Regions from separate parts of the Streptomyces sp. NBC_00212 genome, predicted to be linked through region 3. Evidence: predicted binding sites of a transcription regulator. Region 3 holds the regulator's gene; each other region holds the start of a gene.
What was found. Region 3 encodes HrcA, which represses chaperone genes, less so after heat shock. Its sites were predicted from a motif close to TTNGCACTCNGNNNNNCNGAGTGCNAA; they were not measured.
Positions count from the first base shown of each region.

Region 1: groL (chaperonin GroEL) is a predicted target of HrcA. The motif match lies at 3,738-3,764, and genes of this name have one in related genera.
Region 2: groES (co-chaperone GroES) is a predicted target of HrcA. The motif match lies at 2,721-2,747, and genes of this name have one in related genera.

Region 1 is NZ_CP108115.1:3,974,582-3,982,065, forward strand. It holds gene OHA17_RS18140 (translation initiation factor IF-2) at 1-1,178, opposite strand, end outside; gene OHA17_RS18145 (hypothetical protein) at 1,178-1,756, opposite strand; gene groL (chaperonin GroEL) at 1,983-3,608, opposite strand; gene OHA17_RS18155 (cold-shock protein) at 4,315-4,518, opposite strand; gene OHA17_RS18160 (MoaD/ThiS family protein) at 4,965-5,240, opposite strand; gene thrC (threonine synthase) at 5,315-6,613, opposite strand; SAM riboswitch class I at 6,631-6,786, opposite strand; gene OHA17_RS18170 (glucosyl-3-phosphoglycerate synthase) at 6,923-7,484, shown strand, end outside.
Region 2 is NZ_CP108115.1:3,535,108-3,542,591, forward strand. It holds gene OHA17_RS15965 (ester cyclase) at 1-403, shown strand, start outside; gene groL (chaperonin GroEL) at 502-2,130, opposite strand; gene groES (co-chaperone GroES) at 2,267-2,575, opposite strand; gene OHA17_RS15980 (response regulator transcription factor) at 2,809-3,498, shown strand; gene OHA17_RS15985 (sensor histidine kinase) at 3,518-4,843, shown strand; gene OHA17_RS15990 (LCP family protein) at 4,954-6,150, shown strand; gene OHA17_RS15995 (FtsW/RodA/SpoVE family cell cycle protein) at 6,138-7,484, shown strand, end outside.
Region 3 is NZ_CP108115.1:5,885,494-5,892,977, reverse strand. It holds gene OHA17_RS26875 (16S rRNA (uracil(1498)-N(3))-methyltransferase) at 1-243, opposite strand, end outside; gene OHA17_RS26870 (nitronate monooxygenase) at 240-1,331, opposite strand; gene dnaJ (molecular chaperone DnaJ) at 1,607-2,746, opposite strand; gene hrcA (heat-inducible transcriptional repressor HrcA) at 2,747-3,766, opposite strand; gene OHA17_RS26855 (MBL fold metallo-hydrolase) at 3,922-4,644, shown strand; gene OHA17_RS26850 (DUF3097 domain-containing protein) at 4,728-5,546, shown strand; gene hemW (radical SAM family heme chaperone HemW) at 5,742-6,974, opposite strand; gene OHA17_RS26840 (hypothetical protein) at 7,314-7,484, shown strand, end outside.

The sequences.
Region 1 (7,484 bases), 1.9 Mb from region 3:
GGGCCTGCTCCTGTGGCAGGCCCCGCTGCACCGTGGCCTGCTGCTTCCCCGGCCCCCACGACGGTTCCCCTGGGGATGCTGCCACCTGGTCGACCCGAAGGTGCGGGCACGGGACGACCGCCGGTGATGCCGGGGCTGCTGTCCGGCATGCGAACAGGGCTGCGCCCAGACCCGGTCTGCCCAGGTTGCGTCAGAGGACTCTCCCCAGCCACAGGCCGCCCCGGGCCCGTTGGGCCTGGAGGCACGCTCAGCCCGCCGCCGAGAGCCGACGGCGGCATGCGTACTACCGACAAGTCACCGCTGTTGGTCGGAGCCGGGCTCGGCATGCTCCCGGCAGGGCTCGGTGTCGGTGCTGTCTGCGGCAACGTGGCCACCGAGTCGATGTCCAGCTTCGCGGGCTGCTGAGCGTCCCCCGATGCGGGGTGCGCAGGGGAGACGAGATCCGTACGGGCTCCAGGGCCAGGGCCGGGGGCGCCAGAAGCAGAAGCTTGGGCCTGCGCCGGGTGCTCCAGGGAGATGCGCCCGCGCGAGGAAGCACCCGCAGCCGTACCACTGGCGTCCGGCTCGTACACGCTGCCGTTGTGCGAGTCATACGCTTCCGGCGCGATCGCCTGCGGCGGCGGCGGAAACTTAGGCCGCTCCAAGCCATTCATCTGCGTCGCAGACTGCTGGTACGCCTGCCCCAGCTTCCGCATCTGTGCGACGGCCTCCTGACGCACCTTCTCCTTGTCCGCCGCCAGTGCCGCCAGCTCGCCCGCCGACTTCTTGCTTATTGCCGCCGCGTCCGGGTCGTTGTGCGCCTTCTGGGCCGCGTCCAGGTTTCCTTGTGCGCCCGCCTGGTCGCGGGGGATGGCGACCTGGGCCGAGGCGATCGCGTCGGAGGCGTGGCCCAGCCATGTCGACGAGCCCTCGCTGAAGTCGCCCAGTCTCAGCGTGGCGTTGGCCAGGTCCGCGCTCCAGGTGCGGAACGCGTCCGCGCCCGCGCCCTTCCACTCCACCCACTGCGGGCGGACCTTCAGGTCGTCCGCGATCTTCCGGATCTCCTTGGCCGCCGCCGCCAGCCGGTCGGCGGCCCCCTGCACGGTGCCGCTGTTCGCCTGGTCCAGCCAGGCCAGCATGGCTTCGTGGCTCATGCCCTCGAACGGCGTGCTGCCACCGGCGTTCCCCTTGCCGCCCATCAGATCGTCCCTCCGGCGTCGCCGCCCGAGGGCGACTGGCTCGGCTTGTCCGGCTGGCTCGGCTGGTTCGGCTGGTTCGGCTGGTTCGGCTGGTTCGCACCGCTTTCCGGATGCGTCTCCGGCTTGGCATGTCCGGGGTCGTAGTCGCCGCCGTAGTGCTTCTTGGTCTCCACGGCGATCGCCGCCATGCGCTGGCGGATCTCCGCGTCGATGTTCTGGTAGCCCTTGTGTGAAGCCAGCACCGCGATGCCCATGCCCTCGATGGAGTCCGACAGCAACTTGGACAGGCTCTCCAACTCGGCGATCACCGTCTCGTACGAGGTGAACAGACCCGAGGCTTCGGCGAACGCGCCGCCCCCGCCCCCGAACTGGTCGCGGGCGAGCCGCTCTTGGCCCACCTCGCCCGGTCCGGCCGGAGAGCCCTTGAGGTTCCGGATCAGTTCATCCACGCGCTGCTGGAACTTCGTGAACGACGTCAGCTCGGTGACCACGTCCCCCGCGGCCGCCTGCGCCACGCCGAGCGCGTTGAACGGCCAAGACGACGACTCCGCCGCCGCCCCACCCCCGTTTGGTGGCAAAACACCCTCCCCGTACAGCACTGTTCTCACCTGCAACGCAACTCTAACTATCGGTAGTTGCGGTTCCCAGGCGTCCCCTCGCAAAGAGCGGCGGAAACAGGCCAATGTGGGGTACGGATCGACATAACCGCTCGCTCGCGGTCTGGTTCGGGAAACGCCCGAGGGCGGCACCCCCGTGATGGGGATGCCGCCCTCGGCGTACTGCCAGGAGCTACCGAGCCGGGGCTCAGAAGTCCATGTCACCGCCCGGCATGCCGCCCGGAGCGCCGCCGGCAGCGGCCTTCTCCGGCTTGTCGGCGATGACGGCCTCGGTGGTCAGGAACAGCGCGGCGATGGAGGCGGCGTTCTGCAGGGCAGAGCGCGTCACCTTCGCCGGGTCGATGATGCCTTCGGCGATCATGTCGACGTACTCGCCCGTGGCGGCGTTCAGACCGTGGCCGACGGCCAGGTTGCGCACCTTCTCCACGACGACGCCGCCTTCGAGACCACCGTTGACGGCGATCTGCTTCAGCGGGGCCTCAAGGGCGAGCTTCACGGCATTGGCGCCGGTCGCCTCGTCACCTTCGAGCTCAAGCTTCTCGAACACCGCGGAGGCCTGGAGCAGGGCCACGCCACCACCGGCGACGATGCCCTCCTCGACGGCCGCCTTCGCGTTGCGAACGGCGTCCTCGATGCGGTGCTTGCGCTCCTTGAGCTCGACCTCGGTCGCGGCACCGGCCTTGATGACCGCAACACCGCCGGCGAGCTTCGCCAGGCGCTCCTGCAGCTTCTCGCGGTCGTAGTCGCTGTCCGAGTTCTCGATCTCGGCGCGGATCTGGTTGACGCGGCCCTGGACCTGGTCGCTGTCACCGGAGCCGTCGACGATCGTCGTCTCGTCCTTGGTGATGACGACCTTGCGGGCGCGGCCGAGCAGGTCGAGACCGGCGTTCTCCAGCTTGAGGCCGACCTCCTCGGAGATGACCGTGCCGCCCGTGAGGATGGCGATGTCACCGAGCATGGCCTTGCGGCGGTCACCGAAGCCCGGGGCCTTGACGGCGACGGACTTGAAGGTGCCACGGATCTTGTTGACGACCAGGGTCGACAGGGCCTCGCCCTCGACGTCCTCGGCGATGATCAGCAGCGGCTTGCCGGACTGCATGACCTTCTCAAGGAGCGGCAGCAGGTCCTTGACCGAGCTGATCTTCGAGTTGACGATCAGGATGTACGGGTCGTCGAGCGACGCCTCCATACGCTCCATGTCGGTGGCGAAGTACGCCGAGATGTAGCCCTTGTCGAAGCGCATGCCCTCGGTGAGCTCAAGCTCAAGACCGAAGGTCTGCGACTCCTCGACGGTGATGACGCCTTCCTTGCCGACCTTGTCCATGGCCTCGGCGATGAGCTCGCCGATCTGGGTGTCGGCGGCGGAGATGGAGGCCGTAGAAGCGATCTGCTCCTTGGTCTCGACATCCTTGGCCTGCTCAAGGAGGGCGGCGGAGACGGCCTCGACGGCCTTCTCGATGCCGCGCTTCAGGGCCATCGGGTTGGCGCCGGCGGCCACGTTGCGCAGACCCTCGCGCACCAGGGCCTGGGCCAGGACGGTCGCGGTGGTCGTACCGTCACCGGCGACGTCGTCCGTCTTCTTGGCGACTTCCTTGACCAGCTCGGCGCCGATCTTCTCGTACGGGTCCTCGAGCTCGATCTCCTTGGCGATGGAAACACCATCGTTGGTGATCGTGGGGGCGCCCCACTTCTTCTCGAGGACGACGTTGCGGCCCTTGGGGCCGAGGGTGACCTTGACGGCGTCGGCGAGCTGGTTCATCCCGCGCTCGAGACCGCGCCGTGCCTCCTCGTCGAACGCGATGATCTTGGCCATGTGAAGTGGTCCTCCCGGACAGGGGTGGCGTTCTTCGTGGATCGCGCCGGCGCCCGCGACGGACGGCCTGCAGCCCTTGTGGTTCCTTGCCCCACGCGGTCTGCGGGCCTCACTGACCCGATCCAAGTTCTGTCACTCTCACTGGGAGAGTGCTAAGCCCAATGATTAGCACTCGGCACCTGCGAGTGCAAGCGAGTCTCTTGAACCGGACCCCTCCACTTACCGGTGCTGTCCCGTCCCCCGGCGCCGGCGGGGGCTCCGCCCCCACACCCCGGCTCCTGCGGAGGGCCGTCCGTTTCGTCCGCGGGTCGTACGTGGCTGGTCGCGCCCACGCGGCGGAGCCGCACAATGTCGCAGCCTCGCGCCCCTTAACCCCCTTCGACCTGCGGGTCGTGCGTGGCTGGTCGCGCAGTTCCCCGCGCCCCTGTAGGGCACCCGGCATCCCCTTGGTCGCGCCCACGCGGCGGAGCCGCACGTGTCACAGCCCCGCGCCCCTAAAAGCTCGATGCTGGCCGGCACCGGCATCCCCAGCCCGTCCGGCGTTTGAGGACGAGCGCCCTTAAGGCGCGAACGGGGTCTGGGGCGGAGCCCCAGCAGGGAACCACCGGGCAGCGGCCACGGGGGGATGCAGGAACGCGTGAAGGGGGCCACCCTTTTGGGCAGCCCCCTTCACGCGTGAGTGCGTCGGTGGCCGATCGCGCCGAGATCAGACGGCGAGCTTGACCATGTCCGCCTGCGGACCCTTCTGGCCCTGCGAGATCTCGAACTCGACTCGCTGACCTTCTTCAAGGGTGCGGTAACCGTCCATCTGGATCGCACTGTAGTGGACGAAAACATCCGCACCACCGTCGACCGCGATGAAGCCGTACCCCTTCTCCGCGTTGAACCACTTGACGGTGCCCTGAGCCATGCCTAACTCCCCTATTACTGGCCCTTGCACGGGACCACACTTCGCGGACCCGGGTCAGACCTCCACCCTCCGACAGGAGAGGGTGTGCGCCGGAACGCGTCGACCGCGGCTGAATGTATCTGCCCAACTGCCCTCTGCAACAGGTCAATCGGACGAGAATTCCGGGCACACTCGGAGAGCGGAATGCCGTGAATTCAACATTCCGGGGCAAGTCGGGCCGGGCAAAGCGCACTTAAGGCACAAAGGACACACACACTTTGACCTCATGTTGTCGCGTTCTCATATGCACTTGGCATTCGAAGCGAAGGGGCTTCCCCAACTGTACCCCGCTCAACCATGTTGAATTGCCCCCTCCGCTTCTCGTGCGGAGAGGGCAACTCTGGGTTCAACTCTGGGTACGGATGAAGTTAAACGCGCGGTTGAAGACGGCGGTTGAAGACGGCGGATCAGCCGCCCGCGACCGCCGGGATGATCGAGACGCCGGCGCCCTCGGGCGTGGCCGTCTGGAGGCCCTGCTCGAAGCGCACGTCGTCGTCGTTGACGTACACGTTGACGAAGCGGCGCAGCTTGCCCTGGTCGTCCAGGACGCGCGCGGCGATGCCGGTGTGGTTCTTCTCCAGGTCGGCGATGACCTCGGCGAGGGTGGCTCCCTCGGCGGCGACCTCGGCCTGGCCACCGGTGTAGGTGCGGAGAATCGTGGGGATGCGGACGTTCACGCTCATGGTTCGGTGCTCCTAGTCGTTCAGCAGTGGCTCAGTGGGCCGAGGCCCGCCTCGTGGCTCAGCGCCTCAGCGCCTCAGTGGGCGAGGCCGGCCTCGCGGAAGGCGTCCAGGCTCGGGCGGATGGTCGCGGTCGCCTGGGACGTGGCGGCCACCGCGTCCAGGGTCTTGAGCCCGTCACCGGTGTTGAGCACGACCGTGGTGAGCGACGGGTCGATGAGACCGGCCTCGATGAGCTTCTTGGTGACGCCGACCGTCACACCGCCCGCGGTCTCCGCGAAGATGCCCTCGGTCCGGGCGAGCAGCTTGATCGCGTCGACGATCTGCTCGTCGTTCACGTCCTCCACCGCGCCGCCGGTACGGCGCGCGATGTCCAGGACGTACGGGCCGTCCGCCGGGTTGCCGATCGCGAGGGACTTGGCGATGGTGTCCGGCTTCTGGGGGCGTACGACGTCGTGCCCGGCCTTGAAGGCGGTCGACACCGGGGAGCAGCCCTCGGCCTGCGCGCCGAAGATCTTGTACGGCTTGTCCTCGACGAGGCCGAGCTTGATCAGCTCCTGGAGGCCCTTGTCGATCTTGGTGAGCTGGGAGCCCGAGGCGATCGGGATGACCAGCTGGTCCGGCAGCTGCCAGCCGAGCTGCTCGCAGATCTCGTACGCCAGCGTCTTGGAACCCTCGCCGTAGTACGGCCGCAGGTTGACGTTGACGAAGCCCCAGCCCTCGCCGAGCGGGTCGCCGATGAGCTCGGAGCAGAAGCGGTTCACGTCGTCGTAGTTGCCCTCGATGCCGACGAGCTCGCCGCCGTACACCGCGGCCATGACGACCTTGCCCTGCTCCAGGTCGTGCGGGATGAACACGCAGGAGCGGAAGCCGGCCCGCGCGGCGGCGGCGCCGACCGCGCCCGCGAGGTTTCCGGTGGAGGAGCAGGAGAGGGTGGTGAAGCCGAAGGCGCGGGCGGCCTCCAGGGCCTGGGCGACGACGCGGTCCTTGAAGGAGTGCGTCGGGTTGCCCGAGTCGTCCTTGACGAACAGCTTGCCGGGCTCGACGCCCAGCTCGCGCGCCAGGTTCTCGGCCTTGACGAGCTTGGTGAAGCCCGGGTTCAGGTTCGGCTTGTCGGCGACGTCGGCGGGGACGGGCAGCAGCGGCGCGTAACGCCAGATGTTCTCGGGGCCCGCCTCGATCCGCTTGCGCAGCGCCTCGGGGTCGCCGAGCGGCAGGTCATAAGCCACTTCGAGCGGTCCGAAACACAGTTCGCAGGCGAAGATCGGGCCAAGTTCGAAACGCTGGCCGCACTCGCGGCAGGAAAGCCCGGACGCCGGACCGAGATCAACGGCATTGTCGGCAGAGGTACGGTTTTCGACAGTCTGTGCAGACATGGAGGGGAGGCCCTTTCTCCTCATCTTCCTCACGGCGAACGTCGCCATGAGACGGATTTGGCACCTTCCCTAGCCGGTGGCCTCGTGTCTTGGATCGTAGAGATCGACGAGAACCGACTGGAGGGTTGCCGGGGCTTCAACGGGCCGTTTCCCTCTGCCCCTCTGGATGAGCGGTATTCGATTGTCAGCGTGACGACGACCCCCGACATGCGACGGTCATCCGCGTTGTTCAAGACTGTAACCGAAGCCCGGGACGGTTGAGATAGTCGTCCGAACCGCGAGATGGATCACACGAGGAGGCCAGGAACCGTGCTGGAAGAGGTGGAACGCTGGCTGAGCAGGCGTTCCTGGTCCGCGGCGGAGCGGCCGATCGAGCGGATCCTGGCCGCGAAACAGCGCACCGGTACGACCGTCAGTGTCGTGCTGCCCGCCCTCGACGAGGAGGCCACCGTCGGTGACATCGTGGCCGCGATCCGGCGCGAGCTGATGACCGATTCCGTCCCCCTGGTCGACGAGCTCGTGGTGATCGACTCCGGCTCCACCGACCGTACGGCCGAGGTCGCGGCGAAGGCCGGCGCCCGGGTCGTCCACCGGGACGCGATCCTGCCCCGCATACCCGCGCTGCCCGGCAAGGGCGAGGTGCTGTGGCGCTCGCTGCTCGTGACCAGCGGCGACGTCGTGTGCTTCATCGACGCGGACCTGAAGGACTTCGACGCGGGGTTCGTCTCCGGGATCGTCGGGCCGCTCCTGACCGACCCGGACGTGGACTTCGTCAAGGCGATGTACGACCGCCCCTTCGGAGCGGACAGCCCCTTCGGGGAGACGGCGAGCCAGGGGGGCCGGGTCACCGAGCTCGTGGCGCGGCCGCTGC
Region 2 (7,484 bases), 2.4 Mb from region 3:
GAACGCGTCAACCGCCCGCCGCTTCTTCCACGAGATCGCCACGGGCGGCAACCTCGACGCGATCGACGAGGTGTTCGCGGCCGACTATGCCGACCACGACATCATGAAGGAGCAGGACACGGTCGTCGGCTCCGACGGGATCCGCAGCGACGTCACCGGCTGGCGGTCGGCCTTCGACTTCGCCTTCGAGCTCGACCGGCAGATCTGCGAGGGCGACGACGTGGTGACGCTGTGGACCTTGAACGGCACCCACACGGGCGACTTCATGGGCATACCGGCCACCGGCAAGCAGGTCGGCATGACCGGCACCACGATCTTCCGGTTCAAGAACGACAAGATCCAGGAAGGCTGGTGGCACTACGACGCCATGAAGCTCATGAAGCAGCTGGGCGCCGCGGGCTGAGCCACGCGACACCGAGGGAGAACGGGGAAGGCCCCCGCCCCGCCGGGAGGGCGGGAGCGGGGGCCTTCGCACGTTCTGCGGCCCGACGTCGTACGACGTCAGTGGGAGTGGCCGTGACCGTGACCGTGACCGGCCTCGGACTCCTCCTCGGCCGGCTTCTCGACGACCAGGGTCTCGGTCGTGAGCAGCAGGGAGGCGATGGAGGCGGCGTTCTCCAGGGCGGAGCGGGTGACCTTGACCGGGTCGATGACGCCGGCCTTGACCAGGTCGCCGTACTCGCCGGTGGCGGCGTTGAAGCCGAAGCCCTTGTCGAGCTCGCTCACCTTGGAGGTGATGACGTAGCCCTCAAGGCCCGCGTTCTCGGCGATCCAGCGCAGCGGCTCGACGACGGCGCGGCGGACGACCGCGACACCGGTGGCCTCGTCGCCGGTCTTGCCGAGGTTGCCCTCAAGGATCTTCGCGGCGTGCACCAGGGCGGAGCCACCACCGGAGACGATGCCCTCCTCGACCGCGGCGCGGGTCGCGGAGATGGCGTCCTCCAGACGGTGCTTGCGCTCCTTGAGCTCCACCTCGGTGGCGGCGCCGACCTTGATCACGCACACGCCGCCGGCCAGCTTCGCGAGGCGCTCCTGGAGCTTCTCGCGGTCCCAGTCGGAGTCCGTGGCCTCGATCTCGGCCTTGATCTGGTTGACGCGGCCCTCGACGTCGGCGCTGTTGCCGCCGCCGTCGACGATCGTGGTGTCGTCCTTGGTGATGGTCACGCGGCGGGCGCTGCCGAGCACCTCAAGGCCGGCCTGGTCGAGCTTGAGGCCGACCTCTTCGGCGATGACGGTCGCACCGGTGAGGGTGGCGATGTCCTGCAGCATGGCCTTGCGGCGGTCGCCGAAGCCCGGGGCCTTGACGGCCACGGCGTTGAACGTGCCGCGGATCTTGTTGACGACCAGGGTGGAGAGCGCCTCGCCCTCGACGTCCTCGGCGATGATCAGGAGCGGCTTGGAGGCGCCGGCCTGGATGACCTTCTCCAGGAGCGGCAGCAGGTCCTGGATCGAGGAGATCTTGCCCTGGTTGATCAGGATGTACGGGTCGTCGAGGACGGCCTCCATACGCTCCTGGTCGGTGACCATGTAGTGCGAGAGGTAGCCCTTGTCGAAGGCCATGCCCTCGGTGAACTCAAGCTCCACACCGAAGGTGTTGGACTCCTCGACGGTGATGACACCGTCCTTGCCGACCTTGTCCATGGCCTCGGCGATGAGCTCGCCGATCTGCTTGTCCTGGGCGGACAGCGCGGCGACGGCGGCGATGTCGGTCTTGTCCTCGATCGGACGGGCGGTCGCGAGGAGCTCGTCGGAGACGGCCTTGACCGCGGCGTCGATGCCCTTCTTCAGGGCGGCCGGGGAGGCGCCGGCGGCGACGTTGCGCAGACCCTCGCGGACCAGCGCCTGGGCCAGCACGGTCGCGGTGGTGGTGCCGTCACCCGCGATGTCGTTGGTCTTGGTCGCCACCTCCTTGACGAGCTGGGCGCCCAGGTTCTCGTACGGGTCGTCGAGCTCGACCTCGCGCGCGATGGTGACACCGTCGTTGGTGATGGTGGGGGCGCCGAACTTCTTGTCGATGACGACGTTGCGGCCCTTGGGGCCGATCGTCACCTTCACGGTGTCGGCAAGCTTGTTGACGCCGCGCTCAAGGGCGCGACGGGCGTCCTCGTCGAACTTCAGGATCTTCGCCATGGGAGCGGTTCAGCCCTCTCGAAAACTCGGGTTAATGACACTGCGCCCCTCGCCGCCCGGCAATCAGCGGGGTGACCAGGGGCGCAGCTCTCAAAGCATTCGCTTCGAACTCGAAGTACTCGCGTACTTCGGTGAATTACTTCTCGATGATCGCGAGCACGTCGCGGGCCGAGAGGACGAGGTACTCCTCGCCGTTGTACTTCACCTCGGTGCCGCCGTACTTGCTGTACAGCACGATGTCGCCGGTGCTGACGTCGAGCGGGAGGCGCTCGCCGTTCTCGAAGCGGCCCGGACCCACGGCCAGGACGACGCCCTCCTGGGGCTTCTCCTTGGCGGTGTCCGGAATGACCAGGCCGGAGGCCGTGGTCTGCTCGGCGTCGAGCGGCTGGACCACAATGCGGTCCTCAAGCGGCTTGATGGCAACCTTGGAGCTGGCGGTCGTCACGATCCGGTCTCCCCCTTCGGAGATCTCACGGGGTTAACTGTCTGGGGTGGCGACCAGGTGGATCCGTCGTCGCGGGTGCCGGACCTGCCCGTCGCTACTTGGCACTCTCCGGTGGGGAGTGCCAGAAGCGAGACTAGGACGGTGATTAGCACTCGGTCAAGCGGAGTGCCAATCTGCCACCGTCGCGGCGGACGCTTCCCGGGCCCCCGGCCACCTGTGTGACCCTGGACGGCATGCGCATTCTGGTCGTCGAGGACGAAACCGGGCTCGCCGACTCGCTGCGTCGGGGCATCTCCGCCGAGGGGCACTGGGTCGACCTCGCGCACGACGGCCACCGCGGGCTCGACCTCGCGCTCACCGGCGGGTACGACGCGGTCGTGCTCGACCTGATGCTGCCCGGGCTCAGCGGCTACGAGATCTGCCGGCGGATGCGGCGGCTCGGCGACCTCACCCCCGTCCTGATGCTGACCGCCAAGGACGGCGAGTACGACGAGGCCGACGGGCTCGACTCGGGGGCCGACGACTATCTGACCAAGCCGTTCTCGTTCGTGGTGCTGCTCGCCCGCCTCCGGGCGCTCGGCCGGCGGGCGGGAGCCGCGCGCCAGGACACCCTCCAGGCCGGCGACCTCACCCTCGACACGGCCGCCCGGCGCTGTCGGCGCGGCGAGCGGGAGATCGAGCTCACCGCCCGCGAGCTGGCGGTCCTCGCCTGCCTGATGGCCGAGCCGGGCCAGGCCGTCGCCAAGCAGCACATCCTCGACGAGGTCTGGGACAGCACCGCGGGACCGGACGGCGGGATCGATCCGAACATCGTCGAGGTCTATGTCTCTTCGCTCAGGAAGAAGATCGATTCTCCGTTCGGCCGTCGATCGATCCTGACCGTGCACGGGGTCGGTTACCGGATGGCGCCCGATGGGGGCTGAGCCGCCGAAGCTCATGAAATTGCTCCTGCCCCGGACCGTGCGCGGGAAGGTCGCCGCGGCCGCCGCCCTCGCGATGGCGCTGCTGCTCGCCGCGGGCGGGATCTGGCTCTACGTCGTGCTGCGCTCCAACCTCCTCGACAACACCACCGGCCGCACCGAGCTGGCCGCCCGCAAGGTCGCCGCCCAGGTCGACACCGGGACCGTACGCGCGCAGCTGCCGCCGCCGGACGACGGCGTCGACCTCGTCCTCGTGCTCGACGAGCGGGGCCGGGTGACCGCCGCGAGCCAGGAGACCGGCGCCGCCGGGGAGTTGGCCGAGCTGCGCCCGCCGGACGGCCAGGACTCGGCCTCGCGGCTCCTGAACGACGCGGGCCGTCACGAGGTCGCCGTCGTCGTACGCGCCCAGATTCCCGGCGGCCCCGCGAGCTATGTGTACGGGATGACCGTGCTCAGCGACGTCGACGACGCGACCGGCGCCATCGGGTGGGCCCTGCTCGCCAGTGCCCCGCCGCTGATCGCGCTCGCCGCCGCCATCGCCTGGGCCGGCACCGGGCTCGCGCTGCGCCCGGTGACCTCGATCCGCACCGAGCTCGCCGAGGTCAGCTCCAGCGAACTGGACCGGCGGGTCCCCGACCCCGGCGGCGCCGACGAGATCGCGCTGCTCGCCCGGACCGTGAACGCCACCCTCGACCGGCTCGAACAGGCCCACGTCCGCCAGCGCGAGTTCGTCGCCGACGCCTCGCACGAGCTGCGCAACCCGATCGCCGCGGTCCGCTCCCGGCTCGAAGTCGCCCTCGCCGCACCGGACTTGGCCTCGGTGCGGGCCGCGCTCGACGACACCGAGCGGCTCCAGCGGATCGCCGCCGACCTGCTGCTCCTGGCCCGTCTCGACGCCCACCCGCAGCCCCTGGCCGAGCCGGTCGACCTGACGCTGCTCGCGGCCGAGGACACCGCGCGCAGGCGGGCCGCCCGGGTCCCGGTCGAGCTGCTCGCGGACGCTCCCGTGCCGGTGCGCGGCGACCCGGCGCAGCTGGAGCGGATGCTGGCCAACCTGGTCGACAACGCGGTGCGGCACGCCCGTACCGAAGTGCGGGTGCGGGCCGCCCGGGAGGGTGCGGACGCGATCCTCGAAGTCGCGGACGACGGGCCCGGCATCCCGGCCGCCGACCGGTCGCGGATCTTCGAGCGCTTCGTACGCCTGGACGCCGCCCGCGCCCGGGAGAGCGGCGGCACCGGGCTCGGGCTCGCGATCGCCCGCGAGATCGCGCGGGCACACGGCGGGGAGCTGTCGGCGGGGGCGGGCCCGGGCGCGACGTTCACGGTGCGGCTGCCGGGGCGCCCCTGAAGCAACGGGTTCCCGACAAGAGCAACGGGTCCCTGAAAGCGACGGGTTCCTGAAGGCGTCTTCAGGACTCTCAGGTTTCCTTCAGCGCCGGCGGCCCAGGATCGGTCGGCGTGAGCCACCGTCGAATGAGCCGCAGCCCGATCAACCGCCGCCGCAGGAAGCGTTCCGGCCCGATGCGCCTGGTGCGCGCGCTCGCCCTTGCCGCCGTCGTCCTGGTGCTGTGCGCGCTGGCCGGCGGCTGGTACCTGTACCGCGATCTGGCCGGGAGCATCGGCACCTCGCACGCGCTCGGCGACAACGCGCCGAAGTCCGTGGGCGGGGACACCAACATCCTGCTGATGGGCCTGGACAGCCGCAAGGACCAGAACGGCGACGACCTGCCGCCCGAGGTCCTCGACAAGCTGCACGCGGGCAGTTCCGACATCGGCGGCTACAACACCAACACCCTGATCCTCCTGCACGTGCCGGCCGACGGCAGCAAGGCGAAGGCGTTCTCGGTGCCCCGCGACGACCTGGTCGACATACCGGGGCACGGCCAGGACAAGATCAAGAAGGCGTACGGCCTGGAGAAGGCCCGCACCGAGGAGAAGCTGGCCGCGCAGGGCGTCACCGACCGGGGCAGGCTGGAGACGGCGGGCCGCGAGGCGGGCCGCCGGGCCGAGATCGAGACCGTGCGCAACTTCCTCGGCGTGCCCATCGACCACTTCGCCGAGGTCAATCTCGCCGGATTCTACCACCTGGCCGACGCCCTGGACGGGGTGACGGTCTGTCTGAAGCATCCCGTGAAGGACAAGTACTCGGGCGCCGACTTCCCGGCCGGGAAGCAGACCCTGAACGGGCAGCAGTCCCTCGCGTTCGTGCGGCAGCGGCACGGGCTCGACGGCGGCGACCTGGACCGTACGCGCCGCCAGCAGGCGTTCCTCGCCTCGGCGACGCAGAAGCTCGCCTCGGCCGGCACCTTCACCGACCCGGTCCGCCTGCTCAACCTGCTGAACGTGGCCAAGCAGGACCTCGTCACCGACAAGGGCTGGGACCTGATGTCGTTCCTCAAGCAGGCCAAGAACGTATCGGGCGGGAATGTGGCATTCACGACACTTCCGATCGAGCGATTCGCCAAACACCGGGGCGAAGACGTCAATATCGTCGATCCGGTGAAGATCCAGCAGATAGTCGCAGAACAGACCAATCCGGTTCATTCGACGCCGCCCACCGCTCCCGAGGGCTCCCCGGCGCCGGCTCCGAGCAAGGCGCCCCCGGCGCCCTCGCCCCCGGTCATCGACGGCGGCGGCATCCCGTGCGTCGACTGATCCGGGCCGGCGGCCCAGGTCCCGTCGCGGCCCGGCGCCGCCGCTCCGAGGCGCTGCTCCTGCTGCTCGTCGTCGCCGTGACCACGTTCGGCCACGCGGCGGCCGCGATGGCCATGACGGGCCAACTCCCGCGCGCCACCTACGAGTTCGCGATCAGCATGGCGCTGATCGCGCTCGCCGGGCATCTCACGGTGCGCCGGTACGCCGCGTACGCCGACCCGTTGATCCTGCCGCTCGCCCTGCTCCTGTCGGGCCTCGGCCTGGTGCTGCTCTACCGGCTCGACCCCACGTACGCGCACAAGTTCAAGGCGGAGGCCACCGCCTCGGGCCAGCTCATCTGGACGGTCATCGGCTTCGCGGTCGCGCTCGCCACCCTGGCCGTGCTGCGCGACCACCGCCGCCTCCAGCGCTACATCTACCTCTGCATGGCCGCGGCGCTCGTGCTGCTCATGGCCCCCGCGTTCTTCCCAGGCGACACCTACGGCGCCAAGCGCTGGATCTTCATCGGTCCGTTCTCGCTGCAGCCCGGCGAATTCGTCAAGATCATGATCGCGGTGTTCTTCGCGGGCTACCTCGTCGTCCACAAGGACTCGCTCGCGCTCACCGGCCGCAAGGTGCTCGGGGTCCGGCTGCCGCCCGGCCGCCAGCTCGCACCCATCCTGACCATCTGGGTGGTGAGCCTGCTCGTCCTGGTCTTCGAGCGCGACCTCGGCACCTCGCTGATCTTCTTCGGCCTGTTCGTGGTGATGCTGTACGTCGCCACCCAGCGCACCAGCTGGATCCTGACCGGCATCGTGATGGCGGCGGTCGGGGCGTTCGTCGTCGGCTCGACCGAGCCGCACGTCAAGGGCCGTATCGTCGCCTGGCTGCACCCCTTCGACATCTATCTGCCGCCCTCCGAACGCCCGCCGGGCCTCATCTCCGACCAGGCGGCCCAGGCCCTGTTCAGCTTCGGCAGCGGCGGCATGACCGGCACCGGCCTCGGCCGCGGCCACCCCGAACTCGTGGGCTTCGCGGGCCGCAGCGACTTCATCCTGACCACAGTCGGCGAGGAGCTCGGCCTGGCCGGGATGATGGCGGTCCTCGCCCTGTACGCGCTCCTCGTGCAGCGGGGCCTGCGCGCCGCGCTCGCCGCGCACGACGGCTTCGGCAAGCTGCTCGCCGCCGGTCTCGCGGCGGCCCTCGCGCTCCAGGTGTTCGTGGTCGCGGGCGGGGTGACCGGCCTGATCCCGCTGACCGGCAAGGCGCTGCCGTTCCTCGCCAAGGGCGGCTCGTCGCTGGTCGCGAACTGGCTGATGATCGCGCTGCTCATCCGGATCAGCGACAGCGGCGAA
Region 3 (7,484 bases):
CACGGTGATCCGTACCGCGGGCTCCTCCTCGGTGGCGCGGGCCGTGACCCGTACGACCAGGCGGTCCTTGCCCTCGGCCGCGACGACCACCGCGTCCGCCCAGTTCCCGGCGCCGTCGGTGAGGGTCACTTCCTCGTCCGCGTGCAGCCGTTTGACGGAGACGGCGTGCCGGCCCTCCGCGCCGTCCAGGACGAACTCGCCGCCGCCCGGCACCTTGTCGACAACGAAGACCGGGGCGGTCATGACGCACTCCTCATGTTCTTCAGGTTCTGCAGTGTCTGGGTCAACTCCGCTGCCGCGTCGTCGAGTTCGGCGGCCAGGACTTCGACGAGCCTGCCCGCCGGGAGCTCCCTGGCGAGGCGGTGGCCCTGGCCCGCCCACAGCGCCATGCCCTGAGGGTCTCCGGCCTCGGCCGCGGCCTTGCGCAGGCCCGCCGTGAGCTGGTGCACCTGCGGATACGCGGCGGGGGCGTACGGCCCGTGCTCCCGCATGAAACGGTTCACCAGGCCCCGCGCGGGCCGCCCGGAGAACGCCCGCGTCAACTCCGTACGCACGAAAAGGGGGTTGGTCAGCGCCTGCTTGTGCAGCACGTTCGCGCCCGACTCCGGGCACGCCAGGAACGCCGTGCCGAGCTGCGCCGCGTCCGCGCCCGCCGCGAGGACCGCCGCGATCTGCGCGCCCCGCATCAGGCCGCCCGCCGCGACGATCGGCAGCTGGACCGTCTCCCGGACGAGCCCGATCAGCGTGAGCAGCCCGATGCCGGCCCCGCCGACCTGCGGATCGTCCCGGTACGTGCCCTGATGGCCGCCCGCCTCGACGCCCTGCACACACACCGCGTCCGCCCCCGCCCACTGCGCGGCCTGCGCCTCCTGGGGGGTGGTCACGGTGACGATCGTGTACGTACCGACCTTCGCGAACGCGTCGAACACCGGGCGCTCGGGGCAGCCGAAGGTGAACGAGACCACCGGCACCGGATCCTCGCGCAGGATCGCCAGCTTGGCCTCGTAGTTGTCGTCGCCCCCGCCGTCGGCCTCGCCCAGCGGGGTCTCGTACCAGGTGACCTCGCCGGCCAGCTGGTGGCGGTAGACCTCGATGGCGGCGGGGTCGGTGTGCGGGTCCTGGGGCATGAACAGGTTGACTCCGAAGGGCTGGTTCGTCAGCCCCCGCATCTGCTTGATCTCCTGGTACATGCCGTCGGCGGTCTTGTACCCGGCGGCCAGGAACCCGAGCCCCCCGGCCTCCGAGACGGCCGCGGCCAGCGCCGGACCGGAGGCGCCGCCCGCCATGGGCGCCTGCACGATCGGATACCGGCAGAGATCGGTCAAAGCCATGCCCGCATCGTGCCACGCTGTTGCTCTCGCACCGAATCGCCTGTTCCTCCCAGGGTGGGTGAGGCTGGCCCCCTGCTCAGGGGCTCCGCCCCCCCCCGAACCCCCGCTCCTCAAACTCCCCCCAAGGACTTCGTCCAGGGGGGACCCCCAAGGGGCTGGAATTTTGGCTGAGGTCCACTTTTCAACCCGCGGACCGAAGGCCTCGGGGGTTTGGGGCGCAGCTCCAAAAGAAAAAGGGGCTCCGGGGGTCACCCCCGGAGCCCCCCCCTCACGGCTCAACGCCCGTTGAACGCGTCCTTCAGGCGGGAGAACAGGCCCTGCTGCCCCGGCTGGAACTGGCCCGTGGGGCGTTCCTCGCCGCGGAGCTTGGCCAGCTGGCGCAGGAGGTCCTCCTGCGCGGGGTCCAGCTTGCTCGGGGTCATGACCTCGACGTGCACGATGAGGTCACCTCGGCCGCCGCCGCGCAGGTGCGTGATGCCGCGCCCGTGCAGCGGGATGGACTGGCCGGACTGGGTGCCCGGGCGGATGTCCACCTCATCCATGCCGTCGAGCGTCTGGAGCGGCACCTTCGTGCCGAGCGACGCCGCCGTCATGGGGATGGTGACCGTGCAGTGCAGGTCGTCGCCGCGGCGCTGGAACACGTCGTGCGCCAGCTCGTGGATCTCCACGTACAGGTCGCCGGCGGGGCCGCCGCCGGGGCCGACCTCGCCCTCGCCCGCGAGCTGGATCCGGGTGCCGTTGTCGACACCGGCCGGGATCTTCACGGTGAGGGTGCGCCGCGAGCGGATGCGGCCGTCGCCCGCGCACTCCGGACACGGGGTCGGGACCACGGTGCCGAAGCCCTGGCACTGGGGGCAGGGCCGCGACGTCATGACCTGGCCCAGGAAGGACCGGGTGACCTGGGACACCTCGCCGCGGCCGCGGCACATGTCACAGGTCTGCGCGGAGGTGCCGGGGGCGGCCCCCTCGCCCGAACAGGTCGTACACACCACGGCGGTGTCGACCTGGATCTCCTTGGTGGTGCCGAAGGCCGCCTCGTTGAGGTCGATCTCCAGGCGGATCATGGCGTCCTGGCCTCGGCGGGTCCGCGAGCGCGGGCCGCGCTGGGATGCCGTGCCGAAGAAGGCGTCCATGATGTCCGAGAAGTTGCCGAAGCCGCCCGCGCCGAAGCCACCGGCACCGCCGCCGCCCCCCGACGACGACAGCGGGTCGCCACCGAGGTCGTAGACCTGCTTCTTCTGCGGGTCCGACAGGACCTCGTACGCGGCGTTGATCTCCTTGAAGCGCTCCTGCGTCTTCGGGTCCGGATTCACATCCGGGTGGAGTTCGCGTGCGAGGCGCCGGAACGCCTTCTTGATCTCGTCCTGTGATGCGTCGCGGCGCACGCCGAGTACGGCGTAGTAGTCCGTGGCCACTTACGACTCCGCCAGGATCTGTCCGACGTAACGTGCCACTGCGCGTACCGCTCCCATCGTTCCGGGGTAATCCATGCGGGTCGGTCCGACCACGCCGAGTTTGGCGACCGCCTCGCCGCCGGAACCGTAGCCGACCGATACGACGGACGTGGAGTTCAGTCCTTCGTGGGCGTTGTTCTCGTGCCCGATGCGTACGGTCATGCCCGATTCCTTGGCCTCGCCGAGCAGCTTGAGGAGCACGACCTGCTCCTCAAGCGCCTCCAGCACCGGCCTGATGGTCAGCGGGAAGTCGTGTCCGAAGCGGGTGAGATTGGCGGTGCCGCCGATCATCAGCCGCTCCTCGGTCTCTTCGACCAGGGTTTCGAGGAGGGTGGCGAGGACCGTCGAAACGGTTCCTCGGTCCTCCGGTTCAAAGGACTCCGGCAGGTCCTGCACCAGCTGCGGCACGTCCGCGAAGCGGCGTCCCACCACCCGTGCGTTGAGCCGGGCCCGCAGGTCCGCGAGCGAAGCCTCGCCGAACGGCGCCGGGCAGTCGACCATGCGCTGCTCGACCCGCCCGGTGTCCGTGATCAGCACCAGCATCAGCCGGGCCGCCGCGAGTGAGAGAAGCTCCACATGCCGCACCGTGGACCGGGTCAGCGACGGGTACTGGACGACCGCCACCTGCCGGGTCAGCTGCGCGAGCAGCCGCACCGTACGGGCCACGACGTCGTCCAGGTCCACCGCACTGTCCAGGAAGTTCTGGATCGCCCGGCGCTCCGGCGACGACAGGGGCTTGACGCCCGCGAGCCGGTCGACGAAGAGCCGGTAGCCCTTGTCGGTCGGGATCCGGCCGGCGCTGGTGTGGGGCTGGGCGATGAAGCCCTCCTCCTCCAGAACCGCCATGTCGTTGCGCACGGTCGCCGGGGACACGCCAAGGGCGTGCCGCTCGGTCAGGGCCTTGGACCCGACCGGCTCCTCGGTGCCGACATAGTCCTGGACGATGGCGCGCAGCACCTCCAGCCTGCGTTCACTGAGCATCGCGCACACCTCCAGTTGCCGTCCGTTTGGCACTCACTGTGTTCGAGTGCCAGCAATCCCCCGGCCAGTGTACGGCCGACCGGTACGCCCCTAGCAAGGGCGGCCGACCACGCTACCGTGCGGCGTCGCTCCTCGATTGCGGATAGCGTCGCGTCATGGACGTCAGTTGGGAAGAGTTCGGCTGGGAGCGCCTCGGCGACGGGGTCGGGCGCAGGCGCCTGCCGGTCTGGGACGCCACGGCCGCGCTGGTCGCCGGAGAGAGCTCGCTCCTCTTGTACGACACCGGCGCGACGCTCCGCGAGGGCGCCGAACTCCGGACGCAGGCCGAGGCCCTCTTCGGCCGCCGTGTGACCCATATCGCGCTCAGCCACCCCCACTTCGACCACGTCCTGGGCACGGCCGCCTTCTCCGGCGCCGAGGTGTACGGGGCCGTCGGCATCGAGCGGGCGCTGGGACGCGACGAGCTGCGCGACGACGCGGCCCGCCAGGGGGTGTCCGCCCAGGACGCGGCCGAGGCGGCCGACCTGCTTGTCGTGCCGCACCACGCGGTGTGCGGCGAGTGGACGCTGGACCTGGGCGGCCGCCAGGTACTGCTTGCGAATGTCGGGCCCGGTCACAGCGGCCACGACCTCGCGGTCCTGGTCCCCGCGACCGGCGACTCGCCCGAGATCGTCTTCTGCGGCGACCTGGTCGAGGAGTCGGGCGAGCCCCAGGCGGGCTCCGACGCGGTGACCTCGCGCTGGCCGGCCGCCCTGGACCGCCTCCTTTCGCTGGGCGGCGAGGACGCGGTGTACGTGCCGGGGCACGGGGCGGTGGTGGACGCGGCCTTCGTACGGGCCCAGCGGGATCAACTCGCGGTGCGGTTCGGGGTGTTGTAGGCCGAGTCCTGGTCCGGCCCCGGCCGCGCCGCATCCTCGGGGGCCAACCCCCTTCCCCCTCGGCCGACCCGAATAATGAGCCCATGCGCAATTACAGCCCTGACCTCACCCCGCCCTGGAAGAAGAAGCAGGCGCCCGTTCCTGAGGTGCCTGCCGAGGTCGACCTCGTCGTCGAGGAGGTCTCCACGGGATTCTGCGGAGCCGTGATCCGCTGCGAGAAGACGGCCGAGGGGCCGACGGTCACCCTGGAGGACCGCTTCGGCAAGCACCGCGTCTTCCCGCTCGCACCCCGCGGCTTCCTCCTGGAGGGCAAGGTCGTCACGCTCGTACGCCCCTCCGCTTCGGCCCCCGCGGGGGCCGCCCGTACGGCCTCGGGATCGCTGGCCGTGCCGGGGGCGCGGGCCCGGGTCGCGCGGGCGGGGCGGATCTATGTCGAGGGGCGCCACGACGCGGAGCTCGTGGAGCGGGTGTGGGGGGACGACCTCCGGATCGAGGGCGTGGTCGTCGAGTACCTGGAGGGCATCGACGACCTTCCGGCGATCGTCGCCGAGTTCGCCCCCGGGCCGGACGCGCGGCTGGGGGTTCTGGTCGACCACCTGGTCCCGGGCTCGAAGGAGTCCCGCATCGCGGCGTCCGTGACGCATCCGGACGTACTGGTCGTCGGGCACCCGTACATCGACGTGTGGGAGGCGGTGAAGCCGTCGTCCGTGGGGATTGCGGGGTGGCCGGTCGTGCCGCGGGGGCAGGACTGGAAGACGGGGGTCTGCCGGGCGCTGGGGTGGCTCGAGAACACGGGGGCGGCTTGGCAGCGGATCCTGTCGGGGGTGCGGTCGTACAAGGACCTGGATCCGTCGCTGCTGGGGTCGGTGGAGCACCTGATCGACTTCGTGACGGCCCCGTAGGCTTTCCCCACCCCGCCCCTTCCCGAGACCCTCCGGGGGTGAAGGACCCTGGGGCTCTGCCCCAGACCCCGTTCGCGCCTGAAGGGCGCTCGTCCTCAAACGCCGGACGGGCTGAAATGCTCCGGGGCTGGCCAGCATGGACGCTGCTAGGGGCGCGGGGAACTGCGCAATCAGACCCGCAGCCCCCAGCGCCGCTCAGTCCACCAGGTCCCGAACCACCGCATCCGCCAGCAGCCGACCCCGCAGGGTCAGCACGGCCCGGCCCTCCGTGAAGGATGTCGCATCCAAGAGGCCCTCCTCCGCCGCGCGGCGGGCCGCCGTCAGGCCCGTCGGGTGCAGCAGGGTCAGCGGGCAGCCCTCGCGCAGGCGGAGTTCCAGGAGGATGCGTTCCACCCTGCGGTCCTCCGGAGACAGCACCTCCCGCCCCGCGCCGGGGGAGCGGCCGGACGCCAGGGCCGCCGCGTACGCGCCCGGGTGCTTCACGTTCCACCACCGCACCCCGCCCACGTGGCTGTGCGCGCCGGGACCCGCCCCCCACCAGTCCGCCCCGCGCCAGTACAGCTCGTTGTGCAGGCAGCGGCCGGCGGGCGCCGTGGCCCAGTTCGAGACCTCGTACCAGGAGTAGCCCGCAGCGCCCAGGACCTCGTCCGCGATCAGGTACCGGTCCGCGTGCTCGTCGTCGTCCGTCATCGGCACCTCGCCGCGCCGGATGCGGCGGGCGAGCTGCGTGCCCTCCTCGACGATCAGGGCGTACGCGCTGATGTGGTCGGGGCCCGCGCCGACGGCCGCGTCGAGCGAGGCCCGCCAGTCCTCGTCGCTCTCGCCCGGCGTCCCGTAGATCAGGTCCAGGTTGACGTGGTCGAAGCCCGCCGCGCGGGCCTCCGCGACGCACGCCTCCGGCCGGCCCGGCGTGTGCGTACGGTCGAGGACCTTCAGGACGTGCTGCCGGGCGCTCTGCATGCCGAAGGAGACCCGGTTGAAGCCGCCGGCCCGCAGCTCCGCGAGGTACTCGGGGTTCACCGACTCCGGGTTCGCCTCGGTCGTGATCTCCGCGTCCTCGGCCAGGCCGAACTCGTCCCGCACCGCCGCCAGCATGCGCACCAGGTCGGCCGCCGCGAGCAGTGTGGGCGTGCCGCCGCCCACGAACACCGTCCGCACCGGGCGGGGGTCCTCGCCGAGGACCTTCCGGGCCAGGCGGACCTCCTCGACGACCATGTCCGCGTAGTTGTCGCGGGAGGCGAGGACGCCGCCCTTGCCCACCAGCTCGCTCGCCGTGTACGTGTTGAAATCGCAGTAGCCGCAGCGCGTCGCGCAGTACGGAACGTGCAGGTAGAAGCCGAGCGGCCGCTCCCCGGCGCCTTCCAGGGCAGCGCGGGGCAGCGACCCGTCCTCGGGCATGGGCTCACCATCGGGCAGTACGGAAGGCATGCCCCCATTGTCCGCCACCCCCGCCATTGCCTTGACCCACCCCGACCCTGAGATCGTTCTCCATCGCGGACGGCCTGGAGATGCCCGCACGGGCACCCCGCCAAGAACAGCCCTGTCAGGGGCGCGGGGAACTGCGCGACCAGCCACCCACGGTCCACACCCCAATGACGACCCCACCCCAGCAGAGCCGCACCCCACCGGCCCCCAAAGAACGCCGCACTGTTCACGTCCCCCCTCTCCCTCCCGGCCCCGCCCGTACGCCATCGTGTCCCGCGGAACAGCCACACCCTCAACCCATCGAAGGGCATCCGGCCCCAACCACCCGAAGGGCAACCGCACATGATGATCCGTCAGCGAACTCTTCTCGTCTCCGGCAGCCTCGCCGCCGCCTCCGTGCTCGCCCTGTCCGGGACGGCGAGCGCCGCCGTCGTCAAGCTCAGCCAGTCCGCGGCCGCCTCCCAGCTGTCGGCGGCGGGCGTGACCCACTCCTCCAGCGGCGGCTGCACCACC